Regions from separate parts of the Rummeliibacillus sp. TYF-LIM-RU47 genome, predicted to be linked through region 1. Evidence: riboswitches for the same ligand, from Rfam matches in the RefSeq annotation. Region 1 holds a riboswitch; the other holds the start of a gene.

Evidence for each region. A riboswitch is a leader RNA that binds a small molecule or an ion and turns the genes downstream of it on or off. The one in region 1 is predicted to bind FMN.
Region 2: another riboswitch for FMN. It lies ahead of ribD (bifunctional diaminohydroxyphosphoribosylaminopyrimidine deaminase/5-amino-6-(5-phosphoribosylamino)uracil reductase RibD); the one in region 1 lies ahead of F0527_RS04830 (ECF transporter S component).

What each region holds. Positions count from the first base shown of each region.
Region 1 is NZ_VVIR01000001.1:987,684-995,919, forward strand. Features, by position in the region: gene ccsB (c-type cytochrome biogenesis protein CcsB) at 1-322, shown strand, start outside; gene F0527_RS04820 (response regulator transcription factor) at 556-1,272, shown strand; gene F0527_RS04825 (ATP-binding protein) at 1,265-3,058, shown strand; FMN riboswitch at 3,173-3,309, shown strand; gene F0527_RS04830 (ECF transporter S component) at 3,467-4,045, shown strand; gene trhO (oxygen-dependent tRNA uridine(34) hydroxylase TrhO) at 4,234-5,187, shown strand; gene F0527_RS04840 (LysR family transcriptional regulator) at 5,227-6,117, opposite strand; gene F0527_RS04845 (C40 family peptidase) at 6,434-7,711, shown strand; gene F0527_RS04850 (NAD(P)H-dependent flavin oxidoreductase) at 7,989-8,236, shown strand, end outside.
Region 2 is NZ_VVIR01000005.1:133,636-141,871, reverse strand. Features, by position in the region: gene F0527_RS15440 (heavy metal translocating P-type ATPase) at 1-1,670, shown strand, start outside; gene copZ (copper chaperone CopZ) at 1,701-1,910, shown strand; gene F0527_RS15430 (DUF6612 family protein) at 2,201-3,049, shown strand; gene F0527_RS15425 (lmo0937 family membrane protein) at 3,207-3,353, shown strand; FMN riboswitch at 3,488-3,621, shown strand; FMN riboswitch at 3,764-3,897, shown strand; FMN riboswitch at 4,044-4,174, shown strand; gene ribD (bifunctional diaminohydroxyphosphoribosylaminopyrimidine deaminase/5-amino-6-(5-phosphoribosylamino)uracil reductase RibD) at 4,327-5,412, shown strand; gene ribE (riboflavin synthase) at 5,423-6,061, shown strand; gene F0527_RS15410 (bifunctional 3,4-dihydroxy-2-butanone-4-phosphate synthase/GTP cyclohydrolase II) at 6,080-7,270, shown strand; gene ribH (6,7-dimethyl-8-ribityllumazine synthase) at 7,286-7,756, shown strand; gene F0527_RS15400 (NAD/NADP octopine/nopaline dehydrogenase family protein) at 7,937-8,236, shown strand, end outside.

The DNA of each region.
Region 1 (8,236 bases):
AAAACGAGTAAATATGCAGTTGTTGGATGAAGTTGGTTATCGATCTGTACTAATTGGTTTCCCTGTCTTTTCACTTGGTGCGCTAGTCTTCGCTATGATTTGGGCACAAGAAGCTTGGTCAAGATTCTGGGGATGGGATCCTAAAGAAGTTTGGGCTCTTATTACTTGGTTATTCTATGCTGCATTTCTTCACCTGCGTTTATCTAAAGGGTGGCAAGGACAAAAATCAGCATGGCTTGCAGTAATCGGGTTTGTTATTATTATGTTCAATCTTGTAGCAGTTAACTTGATTATTGCTGGACTACATTCTTATGCTGGATAACAGCTAATTAATTAAAGCAATAAACCTAACAACTATAGTTAAATATAGTTAGATATAAGGTTAGCTTGATATTTCACAATGAGAATACGCTGTATTGACTAGAGTACTTGTCTTTAGATGCTATTTCTATGACAAAAGAAAAGCCTTTTTTCTCTTATGAGAAAAAGGCTTTTCTTTTCATTTTCTATTAAGAATTGTACAATAATACTATAGCATACTGGGAGGCATGTACAGTGACTGAACAAATTTCAATATTAATAGTTGATGATGAAGAAAGAATTCGTCGACTTATCAGAATGTATCTTGAGCGTGAAGGATACATAGTAGAAGAAGCAGAAAATGGAGAAGAAGCGGTAGAAAAAGCATTAACCAATGATTACCGCTGTATTCTTTTAGATATTATGATGCCGAAAAAAGATGGTTTAGAAGCCTGCGAGGAAATTCGTGAGAAGAAATCAACACCAATTATTTTGTTAACAGCAAAAGGTGAAGAGGCTAATAGGGTCCAAGGTTTTGAAACGGGTGCGGACGATTATATTGTAAAGCCATTTAGCCCACGAGAAGTAGTACTACGAGTAAAAGCTATTCTACGCAGATCGGCTGCCTTTTCACCCGTAACAGTGACATCGGTTTCGAAGGATTTAGTTGTGTTCCCGCATTTGACTATTGACAATGATGCACATCGCGTTTCAGCGGATGGCGTAGAAGTGAATCTAACGCCGAAGGAATATGAATTGCTTTATTATTTGGCAAAAGCACCAGATAAAGTATTTGACCGAGAACAGCTATTGAAAGAAGTATGGCATTATGATTTCTTCGGTGATCTGCGTACAGTTGATACACATGTCAAAAGACTTCGTGAAAAATTAAATCGCGTATCGGAAAATGCTGCAAAAATGATTGTAACTGTTTGGGGAGTGGGCTATAAATTTGAGGTAGTGAATGATTAGGATATGGGGCAGTGTAGTCGGGAAGCTATGGGTAACCATATTGCTTCTCGTTTCATTTGTTTTATTTGTATTCACAGTATTGATGCTTGAATTTTTATCCAAATACCATACCCAACAATCTGAAGCCCTACTAAGACAAGAAGCGACCACCATCGCACGAGTCGTCGATGACCATAAATCGATAGCCTCTACTAAATCTATAATACATGATATTTTAAGCGATGAAACAAATGCAGTTATAGCAGACAAGCCTGGTCATGATCTATTTTCTTTGCAAGAAGGGGTGAATTCAGAGAAGATAAAAGAGCGGATTATTCGTGAAAAATCCTTCAATAAAGCTTTTACTTCATCTAAACCTATTGTGAAAGAAATGATGCTTCCTTCCTCAACCGAGAAGGACCATGTTGAATCGTATATTGTTTTAGCCTTTCCTTTAAATGTTGAGAAGATGGAGCATAGTGTCGTCTTTATCTATCAAAGTCCTGATGCGATTCATCGAACATCAAAAGAAACAACAAAGATTGTATTTCTATCAGCTATTATAGCCTTTCTATTAACAACTTTCTTTGCCTTTTTCTTATCAACGCGTATCACATCCCCTTTATTGAAAATTCGTGAAGCGGCGTTTGAATTAGCGAAGGGACACTTTGATAAAAAGGTACCGGTCCTGCAAAATGACGAAATTGGTCAGTTAGGGATAGCCTTTAACCAAATGGGTAAGCAGCTCAAGCACCATATGGAAGTTATCAACCAAGAAAAAGAACAACTTTCAAGTATTCTAACTTCGATGACAGATGCTGTTATTACATTTAATAGTGAAAGAAGTATCATATTAAGCAATCCTCCCGCGGATCTCTTGCTTCAGAAATGGGCGATCAAAAAACGAGATGAACACCAATTGATCCCTAATGAAATTTACCATATGCTTGACCATGTCTTAGAAATGGAAGAAGTATTAAGAGAAGAGTTGGAAATGGAAGGGGCATATTTTTTAATCTCTATAAGCCCTCTCTATAGCGGTGATTCTGTGCGGGGGGCTGTTGCCGTGCTTCGCGATAAAACAGAAGAACATCGCTTAGATAAGTTGCGTTCTGACTTTATCGCAAATGTGTCACACGAACTAAGAACGCCGATTGCTATGCTGCAAGGCTATAGTGAAGCTATTATCGATGATGTCGTATCTAGTGAGGAAGAACGGAACGAAATGATACGAATTATCTATGATGAATCACAGAGAATGGGTAGGTTGGTTACAGATTTGCTAGATTTGGCGAGGATGGAATCGGGGAACATCACCTTATATAAAGAAGTAGTACCGATTACGCCTGTGTTCGAACGAATCACCCAGAAATTTGTTCAAGCAGCAAGAGAAAAGCATATCACGCTAACCTACTCATCGTCATTTGATGATGTGACACTGATTAGTTTAGATGAAGACCGCATTGAGCAAGTCCTAACCAATTTAATTGACAATGCCATTCGCCATACAAGGGAAAAAGGTATAGTACAAGTTGTTGTTGATCAGCAGCAAGACTATGCGCGTATCCAAGTTAAGGATAATGGCGCAGGTATTCCAAAAGAAGACATAGAATATGTATTTGAACGATTCTATAAGGCTGATAAAGCAAGAACTAGGGGAAAAGGCGGCACAGGATTAGGACTTGCGATTACTAAAAATATTATTGAAGCACATAAAGGCAGGATCTTGGTAGAAAGTGAAGTGGATGTGGGTACAAGTTTTATTTTCTACTTGCCGTTAGCCAAGGTCAGTGAAAATAAATTTTAATAAATAAAAACGCCAGCATAAAGTTGCTGGCGTTTTTTGTTACAACGAATGGTGCAACTCTCTTTACAAAGTTCTAAATCTCTTATATAGTTGAATTGTAATAAAAACATATTGATTCATCTTCGGGGCAGGGTGAAATTCCCGATCGGCGGTATTAGAGGCATTTTGACCTCTTGAGCCCGCGAGCCGTTAAGGCAGGACTTGGTGAGAATCCAGGGCCGACAGTATAGTCTGGATGGGAGAAGGTGAAGGTACGGTCGTCTGTGCATTTTTTTGTGAAATGCGAGGACGTTTATTTGACTATGCCTAACTCTCCCTTAAGCGAATTTTTGCTTAGGGGTTTATTTGTTCATAATCAAAACGGGCCTTTCCTCTTTTTGAAGTGAATCGCAAAAGGAGAGAAAAACGTTGAAGAACACACGTCTACAAAAAATGGTGACGATTGGAATGTTGAGCAGTATTTCATTTGTATTAATGATTTTTAACTTTCCATTGCCTCCATTCCCGGCTTTTCTAGAAGTCGACTTTAGTGATATCCCCGCTCTTTTGGCAACAATTACAATGGGGCCTGTTGCAGGAATAACAGTAGAAGTCATCAAAAATGTGCTAGATTGGTTTTATAAAGGCAGCCCAACAGGTGTGCCAGTAGGACATTTGGCAAATATTACAACAGGTATATTATTTATTATGCCGGTTTACTTTGTATATAAACGTTTAACAACTACCAAAGGGCTTTCAACTGGATTAGTAGTCGGTACAATTTCAATGGCTATAGGGATGAGCGTTCTTAATTATTTCTTATTTATGCCGATGTATTCCTACTTCTTAAATGTACCAACTGAGACAGGGACTGTCCTAACAAAAACAATTGTAACGGGTATATTGCCTTTTAATATTATTAAAGGTATTATCCTAACAGCTATCTTCTTGCTTCTAGCTTCAAACATGAAAAAGTGGATACAAAAACAGCAAAAACAATATATGTAAAAATAGATTGCTAGCTTATGATAAATAAGCTAGCTTTTTTTGTTTAATGGAGTTCGAGCTAATGAGCCCCTTTTTTCTTTAAATTATAGTATAATAGATAAGTCGTTTTAAAAGCCAAGATTTATCGGCGTCTAAAAATTACTGACCCCGTCTTAATATCTTGTAAATATGAAAGATAGGTGAAATAAATGAAATATCAAGTTTTATTATATTATTTCTATACAAAAATCGAAGATCCTACGCAATTTGCTCAGGAGCATCTAGCATACTGCCAATCAAATGAATTAAAAGGCCGTATATTGGTTGCTCCAGAAGGAATCAATGGTACACTTTCTGGAACTGTAGAAGCTACAAATGCATATATGGATTATATGCGAAACAATCCACTTTTTGAGGGAATTGTTTTTAAAATAGATGAAGCAGAGGGCCATGCCTTTAAAAAAATGCATGTACGTCCGAAAGATGAATTGGTGAATCTCCATTTAGAAGAAGATATTAATCCAAATGAATTAACCGGTGAATATTTAGAACCAGCAGAGTTTTTGAAAAGAATGCAAGAAGATAATACAGTTGTGATAGATGCACGTAACACATATGAATATGATCTGGGGCATTTTAGAGGTGCGATTCGTCCAGATATTCAAACATTCCGCGAATTGCCAGAGTGGATTAATGAAAATAAAGAGCAATTTGAAGGTAAGCAAATCTTGACATATTGCACGGGCGGCATTCGTTGTGAAAAATTCTCTGGATGGATGAAGAGAGAAGGCTTTGACAATGTGGCTCAGCTTCATGGAGGCATTGTCACATATGGTAAAGATGAAGTAGCTAAAGGGCAATTATGGGATGGCCAATGCTATGTGTTCGATGAACGGATTGCGGTTCCAGTTAACCAAGTAGAACATGTCATTGTTGGTAGAGACCACTTTGATGGTGAACCTTGTGAGCGTTATATCAATTGTGCAAATCCTGAATGCAATAAACAAATCTTATGTTCGGAAGAAAATGAACATAAGCATCTTGGTGGTTGTACGCATGAATGTAGGGTCCATCCAAGAAACCGTTATATTGCTAAACATCAATTAACTGAAAGTGAAGTACTAGATCGTCTAGCGCAAATTGGCGAAACGATTGCTAAATAGATATAAAAAAAGCAAAACGCACAGCGCGTTTTGCTTTTTTTATGACTGTTTTTTATTCTTAAAATATTGAAGAATAAATTGTCGGAATTGCTTAGCACCTGGAGATAGATAACGTTCTAAAGACCAAGCCATTCCAATGACCCTTTCTAATTTTAAATCGCTAATTTTTATTTTCGTCATCCTTTTTGGATTTATTTCTTCTCCATCAGGTAATATGGAAACACCTAATCCTGCTGCCACGAAACCTGCTACCGTGGCTACTTCATCCCCTTCAAATGTAATTGTCGGAGTTAAGCCTGCTTGATCTAGCGCTTCATCAATTTGAATGCGCAAGGCATATCCCTTTTTAAGCAATACGAAAGGTTCATTGGCCAACTCAAATATGGTAATAGTTTTACGATCGGCAAGCGGATGTGATATTGGTACTATAGCATATAGCTCTTCACGCCAAAGCTCCATCCATTCTATAGGTTTTTCTACATTCATTTCAGCAAGCAGACACAGGTCTAGTTCCCCGGATTTTAGTTGTTTAAGCTGTGAGTGAGTGTGATTTTGCTTTAGTACAAAATGAATGTTTGGAAACTGTTTTCTAAAATGCATAATCAAATCTGGCACTACATTTGTGCCAAGTGTATGTAAAAAGCCCAGATATACTTCTCCGTGATTCGGATTAATTAGTTCTTGAATTTCATGGAGCCCATCTTGATATTCTCGCATAATATTGTGGACACGTTTAACAAATATTTCGCCATACCTATTTAGCTTGATGGAACGGCCCTGTCTTTCAAATAAAGGAACCCCCAACTCCATTTCTAACCTAGCAATTGATCGGCTTAGTGCTGGTTGGGAAATAGACAATTTCTCGGCTGCTTTGGTCATATGCTGGATTTTAGCCAACACCTGAAAATATTCTAACTGTTGCCATTCCATTAGACTTCGCTCCTCTTACCTTTGATTTAATTATAGTAACATATCTACAGCCTTTTTCGCTTTGTTAAGAGATGAATAAAAGGATGTGAATCCTATTTAAAAAATGGAATAAATACAATATAAAAGACTTATAGGAAAGTAAGTGATATAATTTGTAGAAGAAAATAGAAGAAAAGAATATTATGACAAATATGTAACATCCGTTACGCTTCTATTAAATGCCATCAAAAGACCTATACAAACGCTTTATTCATGATAATATAAGTAATGGTAAATAACGCATATAAAGAAAAATAGGGAAATGAGTTGATTTAGATTGAATAAACGCACAAAATGGGGTCGCACTGCTATAGCAACCCTTGCACTGTCATGCGGCTTTATGTACACAACGCAACAACCAATTGATGTAAATGCAAAAACATCCGCGCAGATGATTCAAAAGAAAGCATCCATCGATCATAAAATTAACCTCTTAAATAAAGAAATTAAACAACTACAAAAACAACTAGACAAAAAACAAACTGAATATGAAAAAACTTTACAAGAAATAGCAGAAACAAACAATGAGATTGCAAAAACTGAAAAAACGATCAATGAACGCTCAAAGATTATTGAGGACCGTTTAAAAGCATACCAAAATCAAGATCGCACATTCAGTCCATACCTAAATGCTATTTTAGGCGCAGATAACTTTGCGGATGCTGTAAGCCGTACTGTTTCTGTAAAAACCATTTTAGATGCAGACCAAAACTTATTAGATGAACAGAAAAAAGACAAAGCTAAGCTTGCTAAAGAAAAACACAATTTGCAAGAGAAGCAATCTAAGCTACAAAAACAATTCCAAGAAATGCAAGAAGAAGAAAATAGATTAGAAACAAAAAAAGCTGAAAACAAAGCAAAATCTCTAAAATTGAAAGAACAAATTGCAACGAAGAAAGAACAAGAAAGACTTGAAAGAGAACGTAAAAAGCGTGAAAGAGAAGCAAGACGCTTAAAAGCTCTTCAAGAAAAGCAATTCTTGCAAGCTAAAAAAGCAAAAGAAGCACAACAAGCTCAAGAAGCAGAAGCAGTAAAAGCTGCACAAGTCAGCAAAACAAGCAATAATACAGTAAAAGCTGAAAGCGTACCTCAACAGAATAATGCTGGCTCATCAGGTAATGCGGGCAATGGTAACAATGGTGCAAAAGTTACCGATAGTGATCAAAAAGCACCTTCTGTATCAGGTTCTGGTTCAGCTAAAGCTGCAATAGCTGAAGCTAGTAAATATTTAGGACGAGCTTATGTATGGGGTGGAAGTAATCCATCTACAGGATTTGATTGCTCTGGTCTAACTCAATGGTCGTTCAAACAAGCAGGCATTAGCTTGCCGCGAACAGCTGCACAGCAATATATAGCTACCAAAAAAATTAGTGCAAGTGAAGCGAAGGCAGGAGACCTTGTGTTCTTTAGTTATGGACAAGGGATCGCTCATGTCGGTATTTATTTGGGTGGCGGAAGAATGCTAGATGCCCAAAATAATGGTGTTGTAACTGAATCTCTAGATTGGTGGAACCAATATTTAGTTGGATACGGTCGCATTTCTGGTGTTAACTAATATTATATTGTCCACTCTCAAACTTACTTTATCGCCAATTATATAGATATGTTAGTAGGGAAGATGAACCAATAATTATATAGCACTCTACAATCCCATAGATATTTTAACTTCTGAATTAGCCTTCTCTTATGAAGGCTTTTTCTTTTTATACCCTGTAGGAAAAGATTTAAAACAAAATTGAAAGGGTAAGATACTATGTAGATAATTTTAGATGATTATATGGTAAAGTAATCTATAAGTTAGTAGTTAATACATATCCTAGGAGGTATAATATATGGATTTAATGGAGAATTTGCAGTTAAAGTATCCGATTGTGCAAGCCCCGATGGCTGGAGTGACCACTCCTGAAATGGTAGCAGCGAGCTCAAATGGAGGAATCTTAGGATCTATTGGTGCAGGCTATTTAAACGCAGAGGTGACAAGAGCTTTTATTCAGGCTGTCAAGGAAAAAACGGATAAGCCGTTTGCTGTCAATTTGTTTATTCCCAATTTTGTAGAAACGACAACAGAAGAACTAGAAGA
Region 2 (8,236 bases), on a different contig from region 1:
GTTTGTACGAAGCAGTCAAAACTATTGGCCATCCAGCCTATATGCCGCATTTGTATTTTGAAACAAGCGCAGTTCTTATCACTTTAATTTTGTTTGGTAAATATTTAGAAGCAAAGGCTAAAACTCAAACTACTAACGCAATTTCAGAATTGCTCAATTTACAAGCAAAAGAGGCTCGCGTGGTCAAAGATGGAAACGAAGTGATGATTCCAGTAGAGGAAGTAAAAGTTGGAGATCATCTAATTGTCAAACCAGGAGAAAAAATACCGGTAGACGGTATAGTCGTGAAAGGTAAAACATCTGTTGATGAATCGATGCTAACAGGTGAATCTATCCCGATTGAAAAAGACCCGGGGGCCAAACTGATAGGTTCGACAATCAATAAGAATGGTTCGATTGAAATGGAAGCAATCAAAGTAGGCAAAGATACAGCACTTGCATCTATCGTAAAAGTGGTTGAAGAAGCGCAAGGATCAAAAGCGCCAATTCAACGTTTAGCGGATGTAATATCAGGATACTTCGTACCTATTGTTATTGGTATTGCGGTGGTGACCTTTGCGATCTGGATTCTATTTGTAGAACCTGGCCAATTTGAACCGGCATTAGTCGCAGCGATTGCTGTACTTGTTATTGCTTGTCCATGTGCATTGGGACTCGCAACACCAACTTCTATCATGGTAGGGACAGGAAGAGCTGCCGAAAGTGGAATTCTTTTTAAAGGTGGAGAGCATTTAGAAAGAACCCATCAATTGCAAGCGATCGTCCTAGATAAAACAGGAACCATTACAAAAGGGAAACCTGAAGTAACTGACTTCTATGGTGACACAGAAGCATTGCAGCTGTTAGCAAGTGCAGAAAAGGGTTCAGAACACCCGCTTGCAGGCGCTATTGTAGCCTATGCGACAGAGAATGATATTGACTTTGTAGATGTAGATGCATTTAACGCAATTCCTGGTCATGGGATACAAGCAGAGATAGCGGGAAAACAAGTACTAGTCGGAAATCGAAAATTAATGACTGATCATCAAGTTGATATTGAAGGCAAGGATGAAAAATTAACCGAATTCGAAACAGAAGGCAAAACAGCGATGCTTTTGGCGATAGACGGAATGTATCGCGGTATTGTAGCAGTGGCGGATACAATTAAGGAAACAGCTCCACAAGCTATTAAAGAGCTAAAGGAACAAGGTCTGGAAGTTATTATGCTGACAGGCGATAATGAAAGAACAGCAGAGGCTATTGCGAAACAAGTGGGCATTGATCATGTTATCGCGCAAGTACTGCCTGAAGAAAAAGCAGATAAAGTCAAAGAAATCCAAGCACAGGGCAAAAAAGTAGCAATGGTTGGCGATGGTGTTAACGATGCCCCTGCCCTTGTGACAGCGGATATCGGGATTGCGATTGGAACAGGTACAGAAGTGGCTATTGAAGCAGCCGATGTGACTATCCTAGGTGGCGAGCTGCTGCTTATACCAAAGGCGATCAAAATCAGTCATGCAACCATTCGCAATATCCGCCAAAACCTATTTTGGGCATTCGGCTATAATACAGCTGGCATTCCGGTAGCAGCCATCGGATTACTAGCTCCATGGATAGCAGGTGCTGCTATGGCATTAAGCTCAGTCAGTGTTGTGGCAAACTCGCTTCGATTGAAACGGATAAAATTATAAGCGGTACACTTTGAAGGAGGTGAATACAGAATGGAAACGAAAACATTAGCCGTACAAGGTATGTCTTGCGGTCATTGCAAATCTTCAGTAGAAGGTGCTTTGAATCAATTGGATGGCGTATCATCAGCTGAAGTGAATTTAGAAGCTGGTAATGTAGCTGTAGCTTATGATGATTCAAAAGTAACGCTTGCTGCTATGAAAGAAGCGATTGAAGAACAAGGCTATGATGTGGAAGCATAATGCAAAGAGAAGAAGCTGATTTCCTATATGGAAACCAGCTTTTTTGTTTTTATTAAGAAGTGTTAACTTCTGATAAATAGTGGGAAAAGGCAATATCACATTAGTTCAATGGAAACAAACGCAAGAAGACATAATACTCAGTGTGAGAAATTGGTAATAATACATATGTCACCTTCCTTTTATTCCATTGAAATACAAATAATTTAAAAATAGTAAATATGGTTGACTGCATTTTTTAGTGCTTCCTTTATACTAAATTGTAGGACGAAATATAAAAGAAGGAAGTGGAAGTGTTGAAAAAAATCCTTTCCCTTACAATGGGATTACTTTTGGTATTTATGCTAGGAGCATGTAACTCAAAGGCAGAGCCTGAAAACAAACAAAATGGTTCTACTGCCAAAGCTGATTCAGGTTTATCATTAGAACAAGTATTTAAAAAATCTACTGAAGCCTCTAAAAACTTAAAAAGTTACAGAACAAAAATGGAAGTTATACAAAATATTAATTCTGGACAAAATAATGTAGAGACAGATACAGGCATCATTATGGATGTAGTTCAAAATCCTATGTCTTTCTATCAAAAGTTAATGATGAAGGCTCCAGAGTCTGACAAAATGATTCAAACAAAAAGCTATTTTACAAAGGACGGTATGTTTACGTATGATCCAAATTCAAAAAAATGGATGAAGTTCCCTTCAGAAATGGCGGATCAATTAGCGCAAGCTTCCAACCAACAAACAGATCCTATGGCGGAGATTAAACAACTGAAGAAATTCGTCAAGGACTTTAAATTTAAACAAAATGATAAAAACTATATCCTATTATTAAATGCTTCAGGTGAAAAGTTCACTCATTTCATTCAAGAAAAAGTTCAAAAAACATTGCCAGCTGGAATGGCTAGTTCTGCTGAATTGTTGAAAGATATGAAAATCAACAAAGTAGATTATGAGATTCATATCGATAAAAAGACGTTTTACCCAACTATGTTGAATCTCAACATGGAAATGTCATTGAATGCTCAAGGTCAACCGGTAAAGATAGAGCAAGAAATCATGAGCAAGTATGAAAAATACAACCAAATTAAAGAAATAGTAGTGCCGGAAAAAGTAAAGAAAAAAGCGGTTGAAGTTAATTCATAATGAATAGAATTCAATATGGTGAATAGGCGATTTTAGGAATTAGTAGCAGAATCAATGCGAGTAAGATAATTTGGCAAGCGATTGTTTAGTAAATTGTTCTGCGGGGTAATAAATATATGTAAATAAATTTAAATTATCTGCAGAAAGGATGTTTGCGATGCTTTGGACGCTAATAGGACTCCTAGTTCTTTTCTGGGTATTAGGCCTTATATTCCATATTGGCGGAGGATTAATTCATATCCTTCTTGTCATAGCGCTGATTGTCTTTATTGTTCGCCTATTCTCTGGAACAGCACGAAGGTGACCGACGTAGTATATAAAAGAAAATAAAAAAGAGTGCCTTAGAAGAAATGCTTCTAAGGCACTCTTTTTAAAGTGACTAAGATTAATAGCTTTCTTTTTTGTTTTACTAAGTTTATAATGATTTCGAATAAAAGAATATTCCTTCGGGGTCGGGTGAAATTCCCAATCGACGGTGATGAAGCAATTCTAAGCCCGTGAGCCTTTTTTAAAGGCAGGATTTTGGTGAGAATCCAAAGCCGACAGTATAGTCTGGATGGGAGAAGGATGTAGAGCAAGCTTAATGCCTTGTGAAGAAAAATATACTTCAATAGGCTTATTTAGTGATGACTTTTACATATGAATTCCAACACAACCCCGTAGAGAAATCTATGGGTTTTTCTTTTTTCTGAAACTCATACACAATTTTATATGGTTGTCCTTCGGGGTCGGGTGAAATTCCCAATCGACGGTGATGAAGCAATTCTAAGCCCGTGAGCCTTTTTTAAAGGCAGGATTTTGGTGAGAATCCAAAGCCGACAGTATAGTCTGGATGGGAGAAGGATGTAGAGCAAGCTTAATGCCTTATGAAGAAAAAAATACTTCAATAGGTTTATTTGGTGATGTCTTTGCAGCTAAATCATTCCACAATGTACCCCGTAGAGAAATCTATGGGTTTTTCTTTTTTCTAAAGCTCATACACAATTTTATATGGTTTGTCCTTCGGGGTCGGGTGAAATTCCCAATCGACGGTGATGAAGTAATTCTAAGCCCGTGAGCCTTTTTAAGGCAGGATTTGGTGAGAATCCAAAGCCGACAGTATAGTCTGGATGGGAGAAGGACGTATGGTGAGTGGTACCAGCCTTTGGAAGAAAAATACACCTTCCTAGGTTTATTTAGTGCACCCATTTTTACATACAATCTCCTAAACTCCTTAGTTGACAATAGCTAAGGGGTTTTCTATTTGTAATGAACTACAGCAGATAGGGAGGAAAGAAATGACGGATGAATTTTATATGAGCCTTGCTTTAGATTTAGCAGGAACTACTAAGCAGCAAACGTCGCCAAATCCAGCAGTAGGAGCCGTTATTGTTTCAAATGGCGAAATAGTAGGCCTTGGCGCACATTTAAAGGCGGGGAGCCCGCATGCTGAAATTCATGCCCTACGAATGGCGGGATCACAAGCGAAAGGAAGCACTGTTTATGTAACGCTAGAACCTTGCAGCCATTACGGAAAAACACCTCCTTGTGCTAACGCATTAATTGAAGCAGGTGTAAGTCGTGTAGTCATCGCTGCACAGGATCCCAATTCATTAGTTGCGGGCAAAGGATTGCAGCTTTTAAGAGATGCTGGGATTGAAGTAACGACAGATATTTTGCTAGCAAGAGCGCAGGCATTAAATAAAGAATTCTTTGCTTATATTCAACAACGAAAACCGTTTGTTACTTTAAAACAGGCCATCACATTAGACGGTAAAATAGCAGCAAAAAGAGGAATCGGGGAGCAAATTACAAGTAAGGAATCACAGGTGGATGTTCATAAGGATCGCGAAAATCATGATGCCATCTTAGTAGGAATCGGCACGGTATGTTCAGACAATCCACGCCTTACCAATCGACTTGGAAATACAAAGAAGCAACCGATTCGAATAATTTTAGACACGCATTTAAGGATTACGCCAGATAGATTGGTGATAATGGATAGTTCCGCGCCAACGTGGATTGTAACGGGTTCAAAAGCTTCAGCAGAAAAGATTGCACAGTTAAGCCAGATATCACATGTGGAGATTCTGCAGCTTTCAAATCCTTTAATTGATATAGAAGAATTATTACTAGAGCTGGGAAAACGCCAAATTATGAAGCTGTATGTAGAAGGCGGCCAAACGGTCAATGCAAGTTTTTTGAAATCCGGTTCAGTAAATCAATTAATCACATATATAGCGCCTAAAATTGTCGGTGGGACAAACGCTATTTCAATGTTTTCTGACTTAGGAGTGAAACAAATGGAGAATGCTTTTGAACTCAGATTGCAGGAAATCAACAAAATCGGTGAAGATTTGAAAATAGTATCTGTATTGAAATGAGGTGGAATCCATTTTTACTGGAATAGTAGAAGATATAGGTAAGGTCAAAGCAATCAAACGTGGCGGTCAAAGTATGCAATTAACAATAGACTCTCGAAAGATAACAGATGACATTCATTTAGGTGACAGCATTTCCATTAATGGGGTTTGTTTAACGGTTACTTCTTTTTCGGGAAGTGCCTTTACGGTTGATGTAATGCCGGAGACAGTGAAAGGGACGAGTATTCAATCATTGCAATTGGGTCATAGTGTCAATTTAGAACGAGCAATGCCAGCAAATGGCCGTTTTGGCGGGCATTTTGTATCTGGACATGTGGATGGTACAGGTATTATTTTGCGCAAGCGCAAAGTGGAGAATGCGATATATATTGATATTGGCATTGCAGAGGAGCTCAGTAAATATTGTATTTTAAAAGGCTCGGTAGCTATTGATGGCATCAGTCTAACTATTTTCGATATTCAGCCACGTCAGCTCACAGTTTCAATCATTCCACATACTTTAAGTGAGACAGTGTTAGGTATAAAAAAGGAACGGGATCTAGTCAATATTGAAAATGATTTGCTTTGCAAATACGTGATTCAGCATGCTGAGAGGCAACAAAAAGAAACGCCAATGACGATGGATTTTTTAATGCAAAATGGATTTTAAAAAGAGGCGGTGTTTAATATGTTTCATTCAATAGAAGAGGCAATACAAGATTTGAAAAAAGGAAAAATGATTATTGTAGTGGATGATGAAAATCGTGAAAACGAAGGAGATTTACTCGTCCTTGCGGAGTATGCAACACCAGAAAACATCAATTTCATGGCAACCCATGGAAAAGGATTAATTTGTACGCCAGTTTCACAGAAGCTGGCGGAACACCTTGAACTTTATCCAATGGTTCACAACAATACAGACAATCACCAAACAGCCTTTACAGTGAGCATTGACTATAAGGATACAACCACAGGCATTAGTGCATTTGAACGTTCGGAAACCATTATGCAGCTATTAAACAAAGATGCAGGTGAGGCTGACTTTCGGCGACCGGGACATGTTTTTCCGCTCATTGCTAAAGAGAATGGAGTTCTCGAACGCCAAGGGCATACTGAAGCAGCAATTGATTTTGCAAGAATTTGCGGCAGTGAACCAGCAGCCGTTATCTGCGAGATTATGAGCGATAATGGTGAAATGTCTAGAGTACCGGAACTACTAGTGTTAGCTGAAAAATATGATTTAAAAATCGTTACTATTGCAGACCTCATTCGCTATCGTTATATCCATGAAAAACTAGCAAAACGCGAAGCATCTGTGAAAATGCCTACAACACTTGGTGAATTCCAGATGGTTGGCTATTCAAACAAAGTAGATAGCAAAGAGCATATAGCTTTGATAAAAGGGGAGTTGCGGGAGGAAGATGCTCCGTTAGTGCGTATTCACTCGGAATGCTTGACGGGAGACGTATTTCATTCAAAACGGTGCGATTGCGGACCGCAATTGGAGAAGGCGATAGAAAAGATTGAAGCTGCTGGTACAGGTGTCATTCTTTACATGCATCAAGAAGGCAGAGGGATTGGGCTGTTAAATAAACTTAAAGCCTATGAGCTTCAAGAACAGGGCTTGGATACAGTGGAAGCAAATGAACAATTGGGCTTTCCAGCTGAGATGCGTGATTATGGTCTTTGTGCCCAAATGCTCCGCGACTTGGGTGTAACTAGGGTTCGATTAATGACGAACAACCCAGAGAAAGTGGAAGGGCTAAGGAAGTATGGAATTGAGATAGTAGAACGAATAGCGCTTGAAACTGAGGCTGTTGCTGAAAATCAATATTATTTACAAACGAAAAAAATAAAAATGAATCATATTCTTGCATAGGGAGTGTTAAAACACATGGGACAAGTATTAGAAGCACAATTAATAGGAACAGATTTAAAAATAGGGATTGTTGTAGGTAGATTTAATGAATTTATAAATGCCAAATTGCTAGGCGGAGCAATGGATGGTTTAAAACGCCATGGCGTATCTGAAGATGATATAGATGTAGCTTGGGTGCCGGGAGCATTCGAGGTGCCATTTATTGCAAAGAAATTGGCAGATACGAAGAAATATGACGCCATCATTGGTCTAGGTACGGTGATTCGTGGCTCCACATCTCATTATGATTATGTTTGCAATGAAGCGGCTAAAGGAATTGCAAATGTTGGATTAACTACTGGAGTGCCGGTTATCTTTGGTATTGTTACAACGGAAAACATCGAACAAGCAATCGAACGTTCTGGCACTAAATCAGGAAATAAAGGATATGATGCAGCTGTTTCTGCGATTGAAATGGCTAATTTAAATAGTTTGATTGAAGAATAAGCAATTGTAAATGGTAAGAGGCTTAGCATTTTAGCTAAGCCTCTTATTTTATTGGAAAAAATCAGGATGTTTAATGTGAGGGAAGTACGGGAATAGAATTATGAAGATGAAAAAATATCATGAACAATTTTAAATAGAAAAAACATGAAAACGCTATCATAGAAAGGGAGACTGGTATTTATGAAAATTACAATCGTTGGTTCTGGGCATGGAGGATCTGCTGCAGCAGCAGCGATGGCACAGGAAGGACATGAGGTCAGCATGCTAAAGCTAAGCAACCGACCAGATCAGCATTTTGAAAAGCTAAAAGAAACAAAAGAAATCAAGTTGGAAGGCATCGAAGGCAATGGTACATATCAGCTAGCGAATGTAACAAATAACCCTGTAGCCGCTATTCCAGAAGCGGATATCATTTTAATTTATTACGTTTCGAATTACCACGAAAATTTAGCTAAGGCGCTTGCCCCCTATCTCCAAGCT